3 regions of the Paenibacillus sp. NPDC057934 genome follow, and region 3 is predicted to be linked to each of the others. Evidence: predicted binding sites of a transcription regulator. Region 3 holds the regulator's gene; each other region holds the start of a gene.
What was found. The regulator NrdR, encoded in region 3, represses ribonucleotide reductase genes. The targets are predictions, from matches to a motif close to AACACNATATATNGTGTT.

Region 1: the regulator NrdR is predicted to act here: its motif matches at 2,071-2,088, upstream of ACFVRY_RS11545 (anaerobic ribonucleoside triphosphate reductase).
Region 2: the regulator NrdR is predicted to act here: its motif matches at 5,696-5,713, upstream of nrdI (class Ib ribonucleoside-diphosphate reductase assembly flavoprotein NrdI).

What each region holds. Positions count from the first base shown of each region.
Region 1 is NZ_JBHVPB010000004.1:380,424-387,892, reverse strand. It holds gene ACFVRY_RS11565 (FMN-dependent NADH-azoreductase) at 1-380, shown strand, start outside; gene ACFVRY_RS11560 (DUF1572 family protein) at 617-1,192, shown strand; tRNA gene ACFVRY_RS11555 (tRNA-Thr) at 1,277-1,348, opposite strand; gene ACFVRY_RS11550 (MTH1187 family thiamine-binding protein) at 1,437-1,754, opposite strand; gene ACFVRY_RS11545 (anaerobic ribonucleoside triphosphate reductase) at 2,312-4,303, shown strand; gene nrdG (anaerobic ribonucleoside-triphosphate reductase activating protein) at 4,300-4,815, shown strand; gene ACFVRY_RS11535 (ribonucleoside-diphosphate reductase subunit alpha) at 4,898-7,231, shown strand.
Region 2 is NZ_JBHVPB010000011.1:226,435-233,903, reverse strand. It holds gene ACFVRY_RS24385 (Gfo/Idh/MocA family protein) at 1-966, shown strand, start outside; gene ACFVRY_RS24380 (ADP-ribosylglycohydrolase family protein) at 1,077-1,997, shown strand; gene nrdF (class 1b ribonucleoside-diphosphate reductase subunit beta) at 2,154-3,113, opposite strand; gene nrdE (class 1b ribonucleoside-diphosphate reductase subunit alpha) at 3,153-5,237, opposite strand; gene nrdI (class Ib ribonucleoside-diphosphate reductase assembly flavoprotein NrdI) at 5,224-5,583, opposite strand; gene ACFVRY_RS24360 (hypothetical protein) at 6,011-7,469, opposite strand, start outside.
Region 3 is NZ_JBHVPB010000006.1:156,624-164,092, forward strand. It holds gene polA (DNA polymerase I) at 1-79, shown strand, start outside; gene mutM (DNA-formamidopyrimidine glycosylase) at 130-975, shown strand; gene ACFVRY_RS15560 (manganese efflux pump) at 1,164-1,925, shown strand; gene coaE (dephospho-CoA kinase) at 1,935-2,531, shown strand; gene ACFVRY_RS15570 (lytic transglycosylase domain-containing protein) at 2,528-3,091, shown strand; gene ACFVRY_RS15575 (alpha/beta-type small acid-soluble spore protein) at 3,164-3,382, opposite strand; gene nrdR (transcriptional regulator NrdR) at 3,551-4,027, shown strand; gene ACFVRY_RS15585 (TetR/AcrR family transcriptional regulator) at 4,138-4,773, opposite strand; gene ACFVRY_RS15590 (hypothetical protein) at 5,107-6,954, shown strand; gene ACFVRY_RS15595 (RidA family protein) at 6,991-7,221, shown strand.

The DNA.
Region 1 (7,469 bases), on a different contig from region 3:
AATTCAAAAGTGCTAATAAATATCTTATTGTTCACCCGCTGCATAACTTCAACGTTCCATCAAAGCTCAAGGATTATGTCGATAACATTATGATTGCAAGGGAGACATTTAAGTATACCGATACAGGGTCAGTGGGACTTTTAAAAGATGGGAGAAGCATGGTAGTCATTCAGGCGAGCGGTTCGATCTATACTAATGATGACTGGTACACTGAGGTTGAATACTCGCATAAATACTTAAAGTCCATGTTTAATTTCTTTGGTATTGAGGATTTCCAAACCCTGAGAGTACAAGGGACTGCTCTACTGAACAAGGACGAGATATTAAAGACAGCATTTAAAGAAGCAGAGGAAGCAGCCCTAACTCTGGCAAACAAATAAATAATTTAACGAGCACTTTAATTGAAAAAAGGCGCGGCTCCGAACCCACGGAATCCGCGCCTTTATTGTCTTTTTGAGGACGCTGGTGAAGGGAATTGAACTCCCGGCCTACGCATTACGAATGCAACACATTTATGTGTTATTGAGTTCTATTAGGCCCTGTGTCCGAACAGAAATAATGGACTTCTGATAGAATAAGATCATTAAAAATAATATACGAAAGCAAGGTGTTTGAAATGGATAATGAGCAAATCTATTTGGAAAGTAGCAAAAAACAATTTCTTTATTACAAAACCCTCGGGGAAGCAGCCATTAATCAAGTAGATCCCGAACAATTATTTGTAACTTTTAATGACGATTCCAATAGTATTGCAACTATAGTAAAACACTTATGGGGAAATATGCTTTCAAGATGGACAGATTTTCTAAGCACTGACGGAGAAAAATCATGGAGAGATAGAGATTCAGAGTTTGAGAATGACATTAACACTAAAGAGGATCTTTTAATAAAATGGAACGAAGGCTGGACATGTTTATTCAATGCAATGGATTCAATTCATGCGGATCAATTATCACAAATTATTTATATACGGAATGAAGGACACACCGTTATTGAAGCAATCAATAGACAATTGGCACATTACCCATATCACGTTGGGCAAATCATTTACGCTGCAAAAATTTTAAAAAAGAGTAGTTGGGAAAGTTTATCTGTTCCAAAGCAGGGTTCCAAACAATATAATAACGACAAATTTTCTAAAGAAAGGGCTACAAAGAACTTTATTGATGAAGAACTAAAGAGAATGAATTAAATGAATCCAAGCAGAATGGTAAAAGAACAGAAAAGGCGCGGCTCCGAACCCCCGGAATCCGCGCCAATATCATCTTGTTGGAAATGCTGGTGAAGGGAATTGAACCCCCGACCTACGCATTACGAGTGCGTTGCTCTACCCCTGAGCTACACCAGCTTGAAGCTGTAACTTCGTTAAACAAAAAATATTATACCCCTTATTCTGGAAAAATCAATTCCTTTTTCGAGGCTAATGACAGACCCGGTTATTCCACCAGATCAGTATGGAGCTTACGCTCTACGGATTCAAGCTTACTTCTACTGCTAGAGGGCTTGTCACGGCGGTCATCAATCTTGACAGCGGTGGAGACACGCTGGGCCCCGTTAGTAAAAGGAGACTCATGCAGGGCTTCCACAGCGGCGAGAATCCGCTGTAGCGGGCCTTCAATAATGGTTCCCATGGACGTAAGTTCATACGTCACTCCCTCCACCGTCTCTAACACACGCTGCATATCCGCAACATAAGCGCTCAGACTGGTACTGCCCGTGCCAATCGGAATGACCGTAACTTCAGCTATCGGCATGCCAAATCCCTCCCTTGTCTTTTCATTTTGGAAAAACAACTACTTTCCCTTATTGTACCCACTCTCCGTCTCTCCTACAAACCGGATGTATAATTGTTTTCTGCCCTTAGAGATTTCTAGCTCTCGTAGCACAAAATCTAGTAAAAACCTATATCTCATTTATGGACGGTTTGTGGCATATTTTCGGATAAATTATGAACCATTTCAGCTTTTTTTGTGGATGATTTGTGGATTACCTGTGGATGGTCTGTGGACTATCTGTGGAGAAAAACGGGTGATCCCAGCCCCCGCGCGGGTTTGCTAAAAAATCTTTACAAACACAATATATTGATGTATCGTAATCTCTATCGACAAAATATAGTGGTAAACGGTGTTTTCACCCTCCCGTATATCGGGAGATTAATAGAGGTATGCAGGAAGCAGAAATGGTGTCCGCATGCAAGCCTACATCACAAGACCGGGTTATTATCCTGTTTAGGATAGTTACGACAAGCACACGGGCATTTTCTGCATGTCACAGCAGAGGATGTCTTTTTATATGGAGAGGAGATCAGTACATGACATTGCTGGAGAAGCCGTACAACAGTGGTCAACAGGCACAGGAAGCTTTATTGGAAGAAGTTATTCATTTGGGGCGCGATATTATTGACAGCCGGGACCTCGACTTGCTCAGGGAGAACGCAAATTTGAACGGGGAGAGTTTCTCCGGTAAAATGAGCAAGTTCGGCAGTGAATATTCCAAATGGTATGCCCGTAACTTCACGATGCCGCCGCAGTTGGTACAAGCCATCCAGGACAACGTCGTCTATGTGCATGATCTGGACCAATATGCGATCGGAACGACCAATTGTATTTTTATCCCGTTCGAGAAGCTTCTGCGTGAAGGCTTCAACACGGGCAATGGCAGTGTACGCCCCCCGAACTCAATTATGACGGCTATGGCACTGGTAGCGATTATTTTTCAATCCCAGCAAAATGCCCAATACGGCGGTGTATCCGCCAATAAGCTGGATTACGATCTAGCTCCATATGTCACCAAATCCTTTGCCAAGCTATTCCGCAAGGGCCTGGATTATTTTGAAGAAAAACAAACCGTGGAGCCACTTGAGCTTGGCGAAATTCATATGAGCCGCACCGATCTGGCAGAGCAGTATCCTAAGGCGTTCCGTTTTGCGCTAAAAGAAACCGAAAGTGAAACACTCCAGGCTGCCGAGAGTATGATACATAATCTGAACACCATGTCGAGCCGGTCCGGCGGACAGATTCCGTTCACCAGCATCAACTACGGTACCTGCACATCGCCAGAAGGCCAGCTCGTGATCAGTTCCTTGCTAACGGCAACCATGCGCGGACTCGGCAGTGGCGAGACGCCGGTGTTCCCGATTCAAATCTTCAAGTGCAAGCAGGGCGTCAACCAGCAGCCGGGTGATCCGAACTATGAACTGTTCATCAAGGCGGCTGAGTGCTCTGCACGCAGACTATATCCGAACTTTGCCAACCTAGACGCACCGCTGAATATGCAGTATTATGATTCTTCTAATCCCGATACCGAGTTCGCCACCATGGGCTGCCGCACTCGCGTGCTCAGCGACCGTTTTGGCCGCAATCATTGTTCTGGTAAAGGTAACCTTTCCTTTAATACATTGAATCTGGTGCGCCTCGGTTTGGCACATGGCATCGTCACAGGTCGCCGCAAGGTAGCCGATGAAAAAGGCTTCTATAGCGACCTGGATCATTATCTGGACATCGCGCTGGACGGTCTGCTTCACCGCTTCCGTATTCAAGCCTCCCAGAAAGCCAAAGCATCCGATTTCATGATGCGTGAGGGGGTCTGGGAAGGCGGCGAACATTTGGCGCCAGAGGATAGCGTTGGCGAGCTGTTGAAGCATGGCAGCCTGTCGCTTGGCTTCATCGGGATTGCGGAATGCATGAAGGCTATGTATGGCAAGCACCACGGGGAAGACATGGCGGTTCACGCCAAAGCGCTGGCTATTGTCCGCCACATGCGGGAATATTGTGATCGGAAGAGCGAGGAATATAATCTCAATATCACCCTATTCGCTACGCCTGCTGAAGGTTTGTCCGGCAAGTTCACGAAGGTCGATCATAAGGTACTGGGATCCATTCCCGGCGTCACCGACCGCGAATATTATACCAACTCGTTTCACATTCCTGTATACTACACTCTGGGCGCTGCCCAGAAGATCAGTCTGGAAGCTCCTTTCCATGAGTACTGCAATGCCGGTGCGATATCCTATGTCGAATTAGATGGCAATGCACGCAGCAACCCGGCCGCTTTTGTCAAAATTATCCGATACGCTCTCCAGCAGGAGATTAGCTACTTTAGCATCAACCACCCTATAGACCGCTGCCAAGGCTGCGGCTATGAAGGGGTGATCGGCACGAATTGCCCTTCCTGCGGCGCCCATGAGAATGAAGTTCATATCCGGCGCTTGCGCCGGGTGACGGGATATTTGACCGGAGATTATCAGACCCGCTTCAATGCGGCCAAGCAGGCGGAAGTAAGGGACCGGGTTAAGCATCTATGAATATTTGTGGCTACTATCCCGAGTCAATTAATGAAGGCGAGGGCCTGCGGGCCGTCCTCTTCATTAGCGGGTGCCGCCACCGCTGCCCGGGCTGCTTCAATCCGAAGACGTGGAATTTTAATTACGGGGAAGCCTTTACCCCGGAGCGCAGACGTGAGCTAATCGCGGAGATTGCGGCCAACCCGCTATTGGACGGACTAACATTGGCAGGCGGTGACCCTTTCTTTTCTGCACAAGAAGTAGTAGAGTTCATTGAGGAACTTCGTGCCACGCTCCCAGACTTTCCGGTCTGGATCTACAGCGGGTACACGTACGAAGAGGTTACAGCGGTCTCCGGTTCACCGGAATGGCGTCTGCTCAGCCAGTGTCAGGTGCTGATTGACGGACGTTTTGAAGAAGCTTTAAAAGACACCACCCTCCCCTACCGCGGGAGCTCCAATCAGCGCATTATTGATATTGAGGCCAGCCTTGCCGGCCCTGACATCGTACTTTGGCAGCCAACGACGCTTTAGCCGTTTTTGGCGCCTTTTACGGTCTAATAGATCAATTTTTAATAATCATAATTAAATTCAAAATATGAAGGGATGTACAACTATGCCGCAATTCGTAGTAAAACCCGATAATCGCCAATTGGCTTTTGATGAAATCCGCCTTTCCGTATACGCCGACCGCATTCTGAACGGACTTGAACAACTCAGCAAGGAGTCCCTCCTGCGCGGAGTACAATCCAAGCTACGTCGCGACGAAGTGAGCGGAGAAGAAATCAGCAGCGCATTCACGATGAGCGCCCTGGAACTGGTGAGCAAAGAAGAGCCGGAATGGAAATTTGCTGCTGCACGTTCGCTTTTAACTTCATTATATAAGAAAGCTGCTGTAAACCGCCGTTACAAAGCCTATCCGGAAGAGCCTTATGGTGAGCTGTATCCCTTGATTGCCGACCTGGTGAAAAAAGGGATCTACCGCGAAGAACTACTATCTCACTATACCAAAGAACAAATCAACGAGCTTGGCGCTACTATCGACTATACCCGCGACCTGCTGTTTGACTATATTGGCCTACTGACCCTGTCTGACCGCTATTTGGCGCATGATTTTGACGGCCGTGTCATGGAATTGCCGCAAGAGCGTTACATGATCATTGCGATGTACCTGATGCACACCGAGCCGGAAGAGAAACGTATGGAGCTTGTAAAAGAAGCCTACTGGGCGATGAGCAACATCTATATGACTGCCGCTACTCCAACTATGTCCAATGCGGGTAAAAAGGTAGCCGGTCAGCTCTCTAGTTGCTTCATCGACACTGTTGATGACTCTCTCGAAGGTATCTTCGATTCCAATACAGACGTAGCTCGGCTTAGTAAAATGGGCGGCGGTATCGGTGTCTACCTCGGTAAAGTCCGGGCCCGCGGCTCCGATATCCGTGGCCACAAGAACACCAGCTCCGGCGTTATCCCATGGATTCGCCAGCTGAACAATACCGCTGTCAGTGTAGACCAGCTTGGTACGCGCAAAGGCGCCGTGGCTGTATATCTCGACGTTTTCCATAAGGATATTCTGGCCTTCCTGGATCTTAAGCTGAACAACGGCGACGAGCGGATGCGCGCGCATGACGTTTTCCATGGCGTCTGCCTGCCGGACTTGTTCATGGAAGCTGTAGAAGCGCGCAGTCACTGGAACCTGTTCTGCCCGCATGAAATCAAGAAAGTGATGGGCTGGAAGGACGAGAACGGCCGCCCTCTCGGTCTTGAAGATTTCTACGACGAAGAGCTTGGACAAGGCACCTTCCGTGAAAAATATGCAGAAGCTACGGCTAACCTGGAGTTGTCCCGGATCACAGTTCCTGCCATCGACATTATGAAACGGATCATGAAATCTCAACTTGAGACAGGCACGCCATACATGTTCTACCGTGACACGGTCAACCGTGCGAACCCGAACAGACATGCAGGCATGGTCTTTTCTTCCAACCTGTGCACCGAAATTATGCAGAACCAATCCGCTACTGTTATTGAACAAGAAGAACTGGTGACCAAAGACGGCCAGACCCGAATTGTTATCTCCAAAATCCCTGGCGATTTCGTAGTCTGCAACCTGAACTCCATCCACTTGGCCCGTGCAGTTCCTGCAGGTGTGCTGGAGCGTCTGGTGCCGATCCAGGTTCGTATGCTGGATAACGTTATCGACATCAACAACATTGAAGTATTGCAAGCACAATATACAAACAGCCAATACCGTGCCGTCGGCCTCGGAACTTTCGGTCTGCATCACTTGCTGGCCCTGAAAGGCATCCGTTGGGAGTCCGAAGAGGCCGTAGAATACAACAACCATCTGTACGAGCATATTAACTATCTACTGGTACGTTCCAGCATGGAGCTTGCTCGCGAAAAAGGACGTTATCCGAAATTCGCCGGTTCCGATTGGGAATCTGGCGCATACTTTACTTCACGCGGCTACACTAACGGTGAGCAAGAAGGCAAGTATGTGACCACAGAGCAATGGCGTGAACTGCAAGAGGAAGTTGCCAAGGACGGCGTGCGTAACGCCTGGATGTTCGCGATTGCGCCGAACGGCTCCACTTCGATCATTGCCGGCTCTACAGCCAGTATTGATCCACTGTACGAGCTGCTCTCCTACGAGGAGAAAACAACGTACAAGATTGCCAACCCTGCCCCAGATCTGTCCGAGAAGACCATCTGGTACTATAAAACAGCGTTCATGATTGATCAAAATTGGTCGATCCGCATGGCTTCGGCCCGTCAGCGCCATGTCGATCAAGCGCAAAGCTTCAACCTGTATGTGCGCCCTGACATCAAAGCAACAGAGTTCCTGGAGCTTCATCTGAACGCCTGGAAGGGCGGTCTGAAATCCACTTATTATGTGCGCAGCCGTGCATTGACGATTGAAGAGTGCGAATCTTGCGCGAGCTAAAAAAGAGTGAGATGGAATGAAGGGACTCTTTCCAACTAACAGCATTTTTGTATCTTATACTTATGAAATGAAGGGAAATAAGGGAATTAAGAGCATTATTGTATCTTAATTTAGAAAAAATGCTCTTAAAAGAGGTTTTATAGCAGATTTAAGATACAAAATTGCCGTTAATTACCACTAAACCCGGTAGTACAGTTATTTTAAGGTACAAAATTGCCGTTAATTACACAGCCGTAGT
Region 2 (7,469 bases), on a different contig from region 3:
GGAATTATCAGCACCGGATCAATCGCCAGCCAATTTGTCTCGGATCTTTTGCACGCTAGTAACGGTGTAGCTCATGCTGTAGGATCGCGTAGCCAGGAAAGCGCTGATGCATTTGCTCAAAATCATGGCATTCCGCATGCCTACGCTACCTATGAGGAATTGGTTAACGATCCAGCGGTGGATGCCGTGTACATCGGCACGCCGCATCCGTTCCATAAGGACAATGCGCTATTGGCACTGCGTGCAGGCAAGGCAGTGCTCTGCGAGAAGCCGTTCACCGTGAATAGTGCAGAGCTAGAAGAGCTAATTTCCTATGCCCGGGAGCAGAAGCTGTTTCTTATGGAAGCGATGTGGAGCCGTTTCCTTCCGGTACATGCCAAGATTCGGGAGTGGGTTGCAGAAGGGAGGATCGGTGAAGTGCGTCTGGTAAAGGGAGATTTAGGTTTCCGCGCTGACTGGAATCCATCCAGCCGCCTGCTGGATCCCAAGCTCGGCGGGGGTGGACTACTCGATGTCGGCATCTATCCGATTTCCCTGGCTTCGATGATCTTCGGGCCGCACCCCGAGCGTATTCAAAGCACTGTCCACATCGGTGAGACAGGCGTGGACGAACATTTCTCGCTGCTGCTCTCCTATGGGGATGGCAAGGCGGCTTCCATCAACGGGGGCGTCCGATTAAAAATGCTGGAACAGGCCTATATCTTCGGCACAGAGGGCTATATTGTCATTCCCGACACACTGGTCAATCCGAGATCTGTCGAGCTGTATATCAATGATCAAAAGGTGGAGACATTCAAGGACGATCGTGTCTCCCACGGTTATGCCTTTGAGGCCGAGGAAGTCGGACGTTGTCTGGCGGAGGGACTGACGGAAAGTCCGACCCTTCCGCTAGAAGAGTCGCTGGCGATTATAAAACTGCTGGATGATATCCGCGCCCAGTGGGGCCTCAAATATCCTGGCGAATAATCAAGCAGGAGCGTAATCTTAAACGTCCCTTGGGGCAGCGACTTGTGTCGCCTCCGAGGGGTGTTGTTGTATATAGCCATAGATCATAAGACTGCACAAGGAGGGGAAGCATGATCGCTAAAATGGACCGTTATCTAGGTTGCCTGACTGGTTTGGCGGTGGGAGATGCGTTGGGAACAACAGTAGAGTTCAAACCACCAGGAAGCTTCGAGCCGATGAAGGATATGGTCGGTGGTGGGGTCTTTGGGCTGAGAGCAGGCCAGTGGACCGATGACACATCGATGGCTCTATGTTTAGCAGAGAGCCTGCTAGAGAAGGGCGGATTTGATCCTGGAGATCAGATGAATCGGTACGTAAGATGGTTCCGGGAAGGGCATCTCAGCAGCACGGGTGAATGTTTCGATATTGGCAATGCCACGCGTGCGGCATTGCTTCATTATGAGGCCACAGGCGAGACCTTTAGTGGCTCGGTGGAGCCTTCAGCAGCCGGAAACGGACCTATTATGCGGCTGGCCCCGTCCGTAATGTACTACGCGGAACGGCCGGAGGAAGCGATAGCGTATGCAGCGGTCAGCGCAAGGACGACGCACCAGGCCGAAGCCTGTCTGCATGCGTGCCGCCTGATGGCTGCCATCCTTGTGGGGGCACTTAGTGGGTGGAGCAAGCAGGAGATACTAGCTCCTGAAGCATACCGGGATTGGCTGGAAGAGGGTTCATTGGCCCCGGCAATAGAGGAAATCTTACAAGGTTCATACCAAACTAAGGAACCGCCGTCTATCGAAGGTTCTGGTTATGTGGTGAAATCGCTAGAAGCAGCCTTGTGGGCCTTCCATCGCTCCACAAGCTTCGCGGAAGGTGCACTGCTAGCAGTGAATTTGGGCGATGATGCCGACACCACCGGCGCCGTCTATGGACAGATTGCCGGAGCCTACTATGGGCTCTCGGGCATTCCTGCAGCGTGGCGAGACAAGCTCGCCATGCGTGAGGTTATTACGGACTATGCCGAAAGGCTGTACCGCGAGCGTGCCTAGAGATAGGCGTGGAGGCTGAGCGAATGGGCGGCGATCTAGCAGCTGCCTGGCCGCCCAGTACTCGCGTTCACAGTAATACTTACATCCGTTAGGCATAACAAAACAGCCAGACCCCTCACCGGGGCCTGGCTGTTTATGTTTAATCAGGATGATAACTTAAAACAGGAAGTCTTCGTCTTTCAAAGGCTCCACGTTCATGGCACGAACGTAGCCGTTGCCTTTTTTGGAGAAGAAATCATGCTGCTTCGTATGGGTACTGATCCCATTTTGGACAATCGGGTTGATCTCTTCTTCGTCGAAAAGCGGATCATGTCCGAGATTCATCATCGCCTTGTTGGCATTGTAGCGCAGGAAGGTCTTTACCTCTTCTACGAGCCCGATGGAGGCGTAAATCTCTTCGGTATATTTTTCCTCGTTCGCGTGCAGGAATCGTACTAAACCCACTAGGGTTTGGTGTAGATCACGTTGCTCGTCTTCCTCCAGCTCCTCGTAAATCTCCTGGGCCAGCACGCCGACGTATACGCCGTGAATGCTCTCGTCGCGCAGGATCAGGTCGATGATTTCGCCGCTGCAAGTCATTTTGCCTTGACCAGCCAGATAGAGCGGATAGAAGAAGCCGCTATAGAACAGGTAGCTCTCCAGCAGCACAGAGGCCGCCATGGCGAGGTACAAGTCTTTTTTCGATTCGATCGCCTTGTAATATTGGGAGATGGTCTCTGCCTTGGTCTGGAGGCGGGGATTCTCTTCTACCCAGCGGAAGACGGAATCAATCTCTTCAGTACTCGCCAGGGTTGTGAAAATGCTACTGTACGACTTGGCGTGAATCTGTTCCATCATCCCCATGAAGCCCAGCACCGCTTTACGTTGCAGGCCGTCCACATGCTCCATAATCTGCGGCATACCCACGCCGCCCTGTACGGTATCGAGCAGAGTCAGACCGCCGAGTACCTTCATGTAGGCATCCTTTTCCAGCTCACTGAGGGTTAGCCAGGACATTTTATCATCGGAAAGTGGAATTTCGTCATCGGTCCAGAATTGCATAATGTTCTGGTTCCAGAACATCAGGGTGAAATCATCGTCCGGTCGGTTCCAGTTTACGGCTTGGATAGCGCTCATATCTTGTAATCTCCTTTTCTGTTCAAAAAAAGCCTACGGTTATACCGAGCAAGTGATACATTCCTCGACAGACAGCTTCTTGGTCCGTGTGTAATACAATGACTTCAGCCCTTTATGTGCCGCATAGAGATAACAGCGCGCCAACTCGCGGGTGGTAACATCGCTGTTCACGTGCAGGACGGTGGAAATCCCTTGGTCAATATGGGGCTGGATCTCGGCAATCAGGTCAATCACCTTGAACTGGTCCATCTGATAGGCGGATTTATAATAGAAGACATTGTCAGGCTGCAAATAAGGCATCGGATAGTACGTGGTGGAGTTCGCATAGGTCCGGGTCTCGATTTGCTCCACAATCGGCATCACACTGGAAGTAGCATTCTGGATATAAGAAATACTAGCCGTTGGCGCGATCGCCAGACGGTACGCATGATACAGGCCATTTTTGATAACAGAATCACGTAATTGCGCCCAATCCGCTTGGGTAGGGATATAGATATCCTTGAACAGTTCTTGTGCCTTAGGTGTCACCGGACGGTAATCCGTAGTCAGATAACGCTCGAAGTAGACGCCTGAGGCATAATCCGATTCTGCGAAGCCATGGAAGGTCTCACCGGTCTCGGCAGCGATCTCCATACTCTTCTCCAGCGAGTGGAAGTTCATGGTCATGAAGAAGGTGCGGGCGAAATCCCGGGCTTGTTCACTTTCATAAGCAATCTTGTTCTTCGCAAAATAACCATGCAGGTTCATAACGCCCAGTCCGACGGAGTGCATCTCCTTGTTCGCCTTCGCCACGCCTGGGGCATTGGAGACGGTGGTCATATCGCTGACAGCTGTTAGGGCCAGCATGCCCTCATGGACGGATTCACGGATTTTGCCATGCTCCATAACGTTGACGATGTTGAGTGAAGCCAAGTTGCAGCTGATATCCCGGCGGATGGTGTCTGCTTGACCGTAATCCGTAATTTCCGAGGTCTCCTGCAATTGGAAAATCTCCGTGCAAAGGTTCGACATCTTCACTTGGCCGATATTTTTCAGCGCGTGCGCTTTGTTGGCATTGCTCTTATTCATAATATATGGGTAGCCTGATTCCAACTGAATCATGGCGATCTTGGTCAGCATCTCACGTGCGCCCATCGCGACTTTCTTTTTAACGCGCGGGTCAGCAAGCAGTTTGTCGTACATTTCGTCCAAATCCATATCGTCCAGATGGATGCCGTATGCTTGGTATACACTATATGGTGCGAACACATGCAGCGGCTGGTTATCCTGGGCCAGCTTGTAGAAGCGGTTTGGCACGATCAGCCCGATGGACAGCGTTTTGAGCCGCAGTTTTTCGTCGGCATTGATTTTTTTGGAATCCAGGAACTCTAGCACATCCCAGCCAAAAATATTATAGTAAGCCGCCCCGGAGCCTTTACGCTGCCCCATCTGGTCGGCATAGGAGAATCCATCTTCCATAAGCTTCAGCACAGGCACGATACCTTTGGCCGCATCTTCCACGCCTTTGATCGTCTCACCGCGCGAGCGCAGCTTCGAGAGGTTAACTGCTACGCCGCCGCCGATTTTGGAGAGCTGCATGCAAGTATTCAGAACATAGTTGATCGAATTCAGAGAGTCATCCATTTCGAGCAGGAAGCAGGAGACCATCTCGCCTCGGCGGCTTTTGCCCGCGTTCAGGAAGGTCGGCGTAGCGGGTTGAAGACGTTGCTCCATCATCGAGCGGACCAGCACACGAGAAGTATCGGCATTGCCGCGACCCAGATGCAGAGCCACCACAGCTACACGATCCGGGTAATGCTCCAAGTATTGCTTCCGGTCATTGGTCTTCACCGCGTAGTCTGTATAGAACTTGGAAGCCGCCATGTAGGATGGGAACTGGAAGCCATATTCATGTGCGATCCGGTAAACATCCTCAACCTCTTCAGCGCTGTAGCGTTCGTACAGGTTCTCGTAGTAATCATTCTCTATCATATAATCCACTTTGGATTTAGTGTCTGTAAAAGTAAGGCTGCGTCGCTCCACTTCTCCCATAAATTCCACAACCGCCTCGCGGTCCTTATCCAATTGGAAGAATCCTTCTTCGTCTCTCTTCAAAAGCATGTTGTTCAGCTCAATATGCCGCAACTCGGTTCACCTCCTGTTTAATCCGTTCTACATCGCCAAAAGTTCCCGACAACTCGAACTTGCCAATTACCGGCACATTGTACCGTTCTGCAATCAAATCTGCGCTATTCGCGAACAGTTGACCCCAGTTTTTGTTGCCGCTGGCGGCGATTCCTTTAAGACTTGTATGGTTGTTCTCCAAAAAAGAAGACACCTTCTCTGGAATTTGTCCAAATCCGGTGGTGTATGTAACAAGTACATAAGGCTCGTCTATCGTCATATGCTCTTCGATCTGTACGGCCGGCAGCTTCAGCTTGCCAATGAACCGTTTGACGTTGCCTGTTTTGGAGTCATAAGCGATCAGCATGGTTGTTTTCCTCCTTAGTGGAAGCGAATGTTCCAGCTTATTAAAATTAGATTTTGGGATAAACCGCGCCCTGATAGGGTTTACCCTGTATATAAACCGTTTTCTTCGGAATAACACTATATTTAGAGACGCTTAATCATTTTAACACTAGATATGGAGAAGTCAATAGATCTCAAGAGGTAGGGAGAACGCGCAAATCACGAGATTTCATACTAGAAAAGGAGATGGATTAAGAAGGAATATCAGCGAAAGGGCAGGTGGAATAAGGGATTTGGATCAGATCCAGAATGCGCAACTGAGAGAGCTCCCCAGGGCAAAAATAATTTAAAAATGATCCTTGTCTCTTTTGTGAATGGAGGAAAAGTTGCCGGCAATAAACACCCCCCTGAATTCAATCCAGGAGGGTGTCTGTGCTGACTTGATTCACTTAGTTCACTATACTCAGACTCCCAGTAGAAGTTACCACAAATATGGGCACGCTCTCTTCACCAGTTTCGGTCTGCAGTATACCGTAGCCGTTCTGGAACTGACCGCTTAGCAGCATGGGGCCTGTTATGGACCCTTGATAGCCCTGAAGCAGGATGTAGCGCCCATCAGCATAAGCGACAGCACTGCCTGAATTGTCGAGATAGATTTCACAGCTTATCGCTACATTCTGAAAAGGATGAAGCTCCAGCTCCGACGCCAGAATTGGCGGGTACGCTTGTACGATTTCGGAGAATTGGTAAGTTTCTCCCGATTTGCGATAAATGGCTGTCTGCCCCGCGGTACCATCTCCGGCACCAGTACCAACATTATGCACAAGTATGGAACCATCTGGCTGAAGTTCATAGCTGTCTCCGCTAAAGGAGAACAGTTGTGAAATTCCTTGCGCCTGAAGCGCGTAACCAGTAAAAAGAGTCCTGCCGTTATCGTCCGTACTGTCGGCTTCAGCAACAACGACAGGTTCTCCGGCGGCCGCCGCAAGCGCCTCGTCAAAGAAAATCCGGTGCAGGGAGGGGAATCCGGGAATAACGCCCATGGAGAAAGATGACACAGCATTTTCCTTATTCATTACGGCATAATGAAGAGACCCGCTGCTGTCAGTTGCCGCAACATAGACCTTGGTCCCGTACTTTCCTTTACCGGAAATTACATTATTGTAGCGTCCCCGATCCCCACCTCCGGGGAGCAACCGCACAGGATCAGCTATATTCCAGGCGAGACGGACCGCCGCAATGTCTTCCGAATGATCTTTTAATGGAGATAGCTCGGTGTAGAGCTTGATTGCGTCTTCGTATGCTCCGTTTTTGGCTTTGCTCGCGGCACTATTAAGCAGTTTGGCATTTTGAGCATCTATGTACTTCAGCACTTGGGTTGCCTTGAAGCCTGCGCTGCTTACGAACTTGCGATAGGCGGCAGCATGTTCTGCGAAGGCGGATATGTTCTTACCCTCCAAATCTTTCTTCAGGATGATTCGTCCGCTGCTTTCCACCTGCTCTTTGAGCCAGGGTGCAGCATACTTATGGCTGACGTACGCCTTTTGCATGGACAGGGTGTTTTCCAGCAAGGGACCGAAGCTTCCGGCCGCGGCCAAGGCCTTTAACTGACCGGTATCGTGGTTGCGGAACGCAGCATTCAGTTGCTTCTGCTTGGCAGGTGCACCGCCGAAGAAGGCATCCGGTATCTGCAGAAGTTTCCATTTTACTTCATCCCCGCCATCGTTTCCGTTACCGTTTTGGGCAAGGGTGTCCATAAACTGCTTTTTGAATTGCTGAAAGAAGGTCGTCCATTCCTCAGATAGGTCCGACGCCGCGGACAGCTTGCGATAATAGACTTCATAAGGGTCCCCGGGCTGCATATACTGAGCTTTTAGCTTGAGAAGATCGTCATAGCTCTTCATGAAT
Region 3 (7,469 bases):
CATGGAAGGTGCACTGAAACTTTCGGTTCCGCTCAAGGCAGAGGTAAGTTATGGAAGCAACTGGTATGAGGCGAAATAGAACCCCCGTGTGCCTCCGAAATCCGGTATAATGGAGTAGAGGTGAGAACTATGCCGGAATTACCGGAAGTCGAAACAGTGAAGAGAACACTTAACGAATTAGTCAAAGGAAAGCAGATAGAGAACGTCACCGTCCGCTTGGCGCGGATTATTCAGCGCCCGGATGATACCATGGCCTTTGCCCACATGCTGGCGGGTCATACTATTGAAAGAGTAGAGCGTAGAGGCAAATTTTTGCGGATCTTGCTGGACGGTCTTGTCCTGGTCTCCCATCTGCGGATGGAAGGCCGTTACGGACTGCATGGCAGTGATGAGCCGCTGGACAAGCATACCCATGTAATTTTTCATTTTACAGATGGTACCGAGCTGCGCTATACGGATGTGCGCCAATTCGGTACGATGCACCTGTTCCAACCGGGGGAGGACCTCAGTCTGCCGCCGCTGAACAAACTGGGCGATGAGCCGCTAGAGCCTTCTTTTACCCCGGAACGGTTCAGGGAGATTGTGTCTGGCAAAAGCACCAAAATCAAATCCCTGCTGCTGAATCAGGAATATGTGGTCGGCATTGGGAATATCTATGTAGATGAATCGCTGCATCGTGCGGGTATTCACCCGGAGGACAGCCCTAAAGCGCTGAGCCGGGAACAGCTCGACAAGCTGCATCATGCGATTGTATCCACGCTTACGGAAGCCGTTAATGCTGGTGGCTCCTCCGTCAAATCATATGTGAACGGCCAAGGGGAGAGTGGTACCTATCAGCAGCAATTGCTGATCTATGGCCGCAAGGACCAGCCGTGTGCTGTTTGTGGAACAATGATTGAGAAGAGTGTGGTCGGCGGCCGTGGGACGCATTATTGTCCAAGCTGTCAGCGTGTCAGTACAGTGCTGGTTCGGTAATCAATTCTATACACCGGCTTGCCGGATCTTACCTGAGTTCCTCTAGGTACTTTGAACTTCATCCCAAGCTGCAGATGGTTGACACCCTCAATGTGTCCCGCCCATATACTGTGTGAAGAAGGCTCTAATCAAGCGAACGTCTTGCTTATTAAGTTAGGCAGGACGGTTCTTCACGGGAGGGATGGCGGGTGCTCAGCCCATTTTTATCATTGCTGTTATTGGCGTTGGCCCTGAGTCTGGATGGATTTGGTGTAGGCATTACATATGGTTTGCGAAAAATGAAAATACCGCTGCTCTCGATCCTAATTATCTCGTTATGCTCTGGCATCGTCATCTATGTCTCCATGCAGGTTGGCGTCTTGCTGGCGAAGGTGGTATCACCCAGTATCGCTGCGAGCGTAGGCGCAGTCATCCTTATCCTGATGGGCTGTTGGTCACTGATTCAATCGCGGATTCAGAAGGAGAAAGAGGCTCTTAGTGCCGAGCAGCAACAGGAAACTGCACAGATTTCCACAGTCAGTATCTCTGACCTCTCGTCCGAAGAGAAATATGGGGAAGTAGCTGTTGACTCGGAAGATTATGATGATGAGCCCGCTCAGCCAGTGAAACCGGCTGTATACTCACTGGAACTGCGGCGGCTCGGCATCGTCGTACAGATCCTGCGCACGCCTTCCTCTGCGGATATGGATGCTTCGGGAAGCATTTCACCGCTGGAGGCCATGATACTCGGAATTGCTTTGTCACTGGATGCATTCGGTGCAGGACTGGGTGCCGCACTGCTTGGGTTCAACCCGGGCTGGACTGCGGTCACGATTGCGTTGTTTAGCGGAAGCTTTCTAATTATGGGGATGAAGACAGGATTCAAGTTCGCCGGCAGCTCCTGGATGAAGCATGCCGCTGTCCTGCCTGCTTTAATGTTGATTGTTATGGGAATAATGAAGCTGTTATGAGGTGAGTACATGATCATGGGCTTAACCGGAGGCATTGCATCCGGAAAAAGCACAGTGTCAGCACTGTTCGTGAACAAGGGAGCCAAACTGGTGGATGCCGATGCCATCGCCAGGGAAGTGATGCTACCCGGACACCCGGTGCTGGCTGCTGTCGTTGAACATTTCGGAGAGGATATTCTGTACCCGGATGGAACGCTCGACAGGGCGAAGCTTGGGAACATTGTCTTTCATGAGCCGGAGGCTCGCCAGAAGCTGAATGGTCTGACCCACCCGGCGATTCGCCAGGAGATCAAGGACCGGATGTACCGTATGGAGCAGGAAGCGCCGGAGACGCTGATTGTGGTAGATATTCCGCTGCTGTTTGAGTCAGGGCTGGAGGGTCTTTTTCAGGACATTATTGTAGTATATGTTCCCCGTGAGATTCAATTGACCCGGCTAATGGAACGGAACAATCTGACCCAAGAGCAGGCAGAGAGCCGTCTGCAATCGCAGATGGATCTTCAGGAGAAGACAGGCAGAGCAAGCTACGTCATTGACAACAGCAGGGATCTTGAGCATACTGAGGCCCAGGTTCTTGCTTTGTGGGACAGGCTGGGGTTGTCATGAGCTGGCTGCGCAAAAAAAGAGTCCTGCTTCTCCTGTTCATCGGCTTTACAGGTATTCTGTTCCTTGGTACGAACTGGATGTCGTGGTTTTATCCGATTCATTATAAAGAAGAGATCCGTAAGCACAGCACGACCTATGAGATTGATCCATTCCTTGTGGCGGCGATTATCCGGGTGGAGACAAACTTCAAGACTGGAAAAGAGTCGAAAAAAGGGGCGATTGGTCTCATGCAGCTGATGCCGGATACGGCCAAATGGGCCATGGAAAAGGCCAAGCTTCCTGATGTCTCGCTGGAGCGGCTAAAACATGAGCCATCTGTGAACATTGAGCTGGGGGCCTGGTATCTGTCCTCGCTCTCTCGTCAGTTTGACGGTAATCGTACGGCAGTTATTGCTGCTTATAATGCTGGTCCGGGCAATGTCCAGAACTGGCTGAAGCAGGGAACCTGGGACGGTACGGAGGATAATGTGAAGGATATCCCGTTCGGGGAGACACGTCATTATGTCCAGCGGGTGATTTACTACTATAATCAGTACACGGATATCTACAAGGGATTTTAGCTGTGTATATGAAAAGAAGTATTAAACAGCCCGTGAGCCGTTTAATACTTCTTTAGTCAAGCTATAGGCAGATTAGTGAACTTGACCTGCCAGTTGTTGTTCAGCCAGAGTTACAAGACGTTTAGTGATGTAACCACCGATCGAACCGTTTTCGTAAGAAGTTTTATTGCCATTGTATCCGTCTGCAGAAAGCGTGATACCCAATTCTTGAGCAACTTCGTATTTCAATTGTTCCAAAGCTGCGCGGGAATTAGGAACTACCAGGTTGTTGGAGTTGTTGTTTTGGCCCATTGCTGTTCACCTCCTATCGGTTGGTAACTGTATTATGTGCCGGACTTGGCAGATTCATTACAACAAACAAACGGTGATTTATGGAAAAAAGAGATTGTGTTCGATCGCAGTCAGGTGCGTACTGAAATCGGGACGCACACCATTTTGCAAAAGGAAGTGATTAAGCTTATGAAATGCCCTTACTGCGATCATACAAATACCAAGGTGCTTGATTCACGTCCGGCCAACGAGAATAAGTCCATCCGCCGTAGGCGAGAGTGTGAGCGCTGTAGCAAGCGTTTTACAACGTTCGAGATGATCGAAGAGACTCCGCTTATCGTAATTAAGAAGGATGGCAGCCGCGAGGAATTCAGCCGTGATAAAATCCTCCGTGGATTGATCCGTGCCTGTGAGAAGCGTCCTGTGCCTGTAGAGCGCCTGGAGGTCATCGTGTCGGAGGTTGAGAAGGCTTTGCGTGGTATCGCCCTAGCGGAGATCGAGAGCCGTCAAATCGGCGAGCTAGTAATGGAACAACTCTATCCGGTGGATGAAGTAGCTTACGTCCGCTTCGCCTCGGTGTACCGTCAGTTCAAGGATATCAACATGTTTATGAAGGAACTGAAGGGCCTGCTGTCTAAGACAACGGGTGAGTTGGAGAGTCTGTAGGAGCGACTGAGGCGTTAGAATAACTGGAAAAATAGTCCGCCATATTAACTTGTGGCGGGCTATTTGGCTTTTCACCAGTGAAAATAAATTCAATTATTGGGCAGCACATTTTATTCCTGAGACATCGGAGTATGGTAAATGTGGAGACTAATTCGGGTCATCTCGCTGGTGGATATTGCGAAGTCGGACCCAATCCATTTGGAGATAGCATTATATAGCGCACCGGCTTTAAAGTATATTCCGTACTTATTTTCGTCTGTTGTGTCATGCGCGTTAGACAGCATCATTTCGTTCAAACAATCTAAAATCACATAATCAAACTTGGCGCTTTGGAGGGCTCTGTAGATATCGCGCTGTTGAAAAATAACTTCAAAAAGCACGCTAATAAACTTCTCAGGTTCTTTGGCTTTACCTGTTAATTCATTGGTGTAAGGCAAGAGCTTCTGATTAATCTCGAATATAAGCGAATCGACCAAATCCACCAGGATTTCCTGCTTAGAGGAATAGTTGTTGTAATAGGCTGTTCGGGAGACCCCGGCACGTTTCACAATATCAGTAATGCTGATTTTGCTAAAGGGCTGCTCCTGAATCAAGAAAACTAATGCTGTACAGATGGCTTCCCTGGTCAAACGGTTGGTTTCTTTATTGGAATGATGTTTAGAGGTGTTAGGACTGTATAATTCATGATTTGCGATGACAATTCCCCTCCATTTGTACGTTCTGGCCTTCGATTTATTGTTTTTCATGGCTCTTTTCAATATGCTAAAACCATAAGGCATTACAAATGTAATGTCAAAGTTGTAGTTAGTTGAGACGAACAAAAGAAATTAACAAGGGGCACTTCCCCAACTAACGGCATTTTTGCACCTTATTTTTCTATAAAATATGTAAATTGGGGATATAGCGGCATTTTTGTATCTTAATTTTCGAGAAAACACGCTAGAGAGGTATTTCTGGAAGATTTAAGGTACAATATTGCACTTAATTTCCACTAACCCCTAGCTGCAGAGGATTTAAGGTACGAAAATGCCGTTAATTACACTTCTATGCGTTCTATATAGTTAAAATGGGAGGACACCATGTTAAAGAACTTATACAGACGATTGTCAGCTATACTGCTGTTGATCCTGGCATTTTGTGCTACCGTATTCATCGGCCAAGAAACAGTAATCTCGGTAGCGACGATAATCATTTTACTGATTAAATTAGGCATCTCATATTTACTTCTAAAGAAGCGTGAGAAGCTGCAAGTGGTGTTGATCAGCGCCATCGTAACAGAGGGGTTATTTTTGCTGACCAATGGGTTTTGGCTCCTGGCGATATCTATCCTGCTGCTGATCGTGGCGGGTGTATGGAGAGGACTTTTTGGACAATCGGTAAGAAGAAAAGTCACTGCATTTATGATGGTTCGAAAAGTATTATTCAGCGTTGCTGCTCTTATCGTTAGTGCGCTGTGGGCTCTGGGCATCTATGCGAAGCCGATTACTAAACCTGTGTCATTACCAGCGGATGTCACGGCCACCATTGATGAACATAGATTGGATTCGGCAGCTGTGATGCTACAGGATATTGAAGTGATGAATTCCTTTGGAAGCCGTACAACGGGCTCTGAAGGTCACAATAAGTTTATTGCATGGCTGGAGCAGCAAGTAACAGAAATGGGGCTGACCGTATACCGTGATCAATATACTTTTGACCGATGGGAAGAAAAGAATAGCTCCTTGATTATTGATCAGCAGCCCATTCAAGTCTCATCAGCTTTTCCTTATTCCGGGGAAACGGGCGAACAGGGTGTAACTGGGGAACTGGTGTATACGAAGCGTGGTGATTATGAACAGGCCAGCGGAAAAATTGCTGTAGTGGAGATTGAAAATTTTAAAGATTTCCCGATTGGGATCGTCATGAACATGCGGGACTCATCGCCACAGCAGAACGGGATCGCTCCAAGCGAAGGTGATCTTGTGCTCACTACGGCCTTAAAAGGAGCCAAGTTGGAGCAAGCGAAGGAAATGGGTGTTAAAGCTGTTGTTTTAGTCTGGAAAGGGGTATCGGACGAAAAAGCTGAAAAGCAATATGTGCCTTTTACGGACGACTATGCTGGGATCCCTGCGGTTTGGGTCAATGAAACAGAGGGGCAAAAGGTGATTAAGGCTGCCCAGAAGCACAAAGAAGCCACAGTGATTTTAGAAGCAGACGAACAAAAAAACGCACCGACCGAATCCTTTTATGTAAAAATTGACGGGAAAAATAAAGATGAAGCGATCATCATCAATACCCATACGGATGGGATCAATGTTGTGGAGGAGAATGGCGCCGTAGGCATGCTGTCCATGATTCGTTACTTGCAGCAGGAGCAGCCGGAACGGACGATGATCTTTGCTTTTGTGACCGGACATTTCCGGTTGCCGGAGTTCAAAGGGACTTCTCAGGCGACGTCTACCTGGATGGAGGGGCACCGTGAGCTATGGGATGGCGGGAATGGCCATATGAAAGCTGTAGCCGGAATTACGGTCGAGCATCTAGGCAGCATGGAATGGAAGGACGACGACACGGGGCATTATGGCCCAACGGGACGTATAAGTACAGAATATACCTATGCGGGCAATGAGATGATGGCGGCGATCTGGCAGAAAGCCGTTGAGCAGAGGGACGATGCACGTACTGTAATTTTACGCGGACATAACAAGTTTGAGTTCGGGGAGAGCCAGCCTCTTTTTGAGGCGGGTATCCCAGTGCTTGGGTTCATTCCTATGCCGGATTACCTGCTGACAGATAGTGAGAACAGAGAGATAGACAAATTTGATGCGAAGCTCATGCATTCACAAATTGTATCGCTGCTGAAAGCGGTCAAGCTGGTGGATGGGACGGAGACGGATAAGCTTGGGGTGTCAGATGGGTATTCATTTTTCTATGGTCGTACGAAATGACTGTGGAGAATCGATTGAGGCAGGCAGGGATCGTGGTTGCCTTCAGCGAGTGAACCTGCTGCTAAATACGCCAATTGTGTCTTGGTTAATGGGCTTTTGTTTGTATCTGGTAAAGGACCTTCAAGCAAAGTTAAAGGAAAGTTAGGTCAGGAGTACACGACAGAACAAGGATATAGGTATGCACGCGAGACGGGACTGGAGATTTTAGCGGTCGTCAAAGATTGTATCGGTTCGCTCGATAAGGTTAAACGGGTGGTGAAAATCTAAGGCTTTGTCAACGCAACGGGTGAATTTGAAGAACATCATAAGGTGTTGAATGGATGTTCAGATCTTTTTCTTGAAGTATTCGATGAGAAGGGGGCCCATGCCCGATACGTTTTTGGTGCAGTTTCTCTTAGAGATAATTTACCGATCATCATTGACTCTATTTTCGAAGTGGAAAGCTAACTATCTCCGTTTTGGAGAAAGCGTTCGGTGGTTAATCAAAAAGCTTGCGCAAATTATAATATAATGAA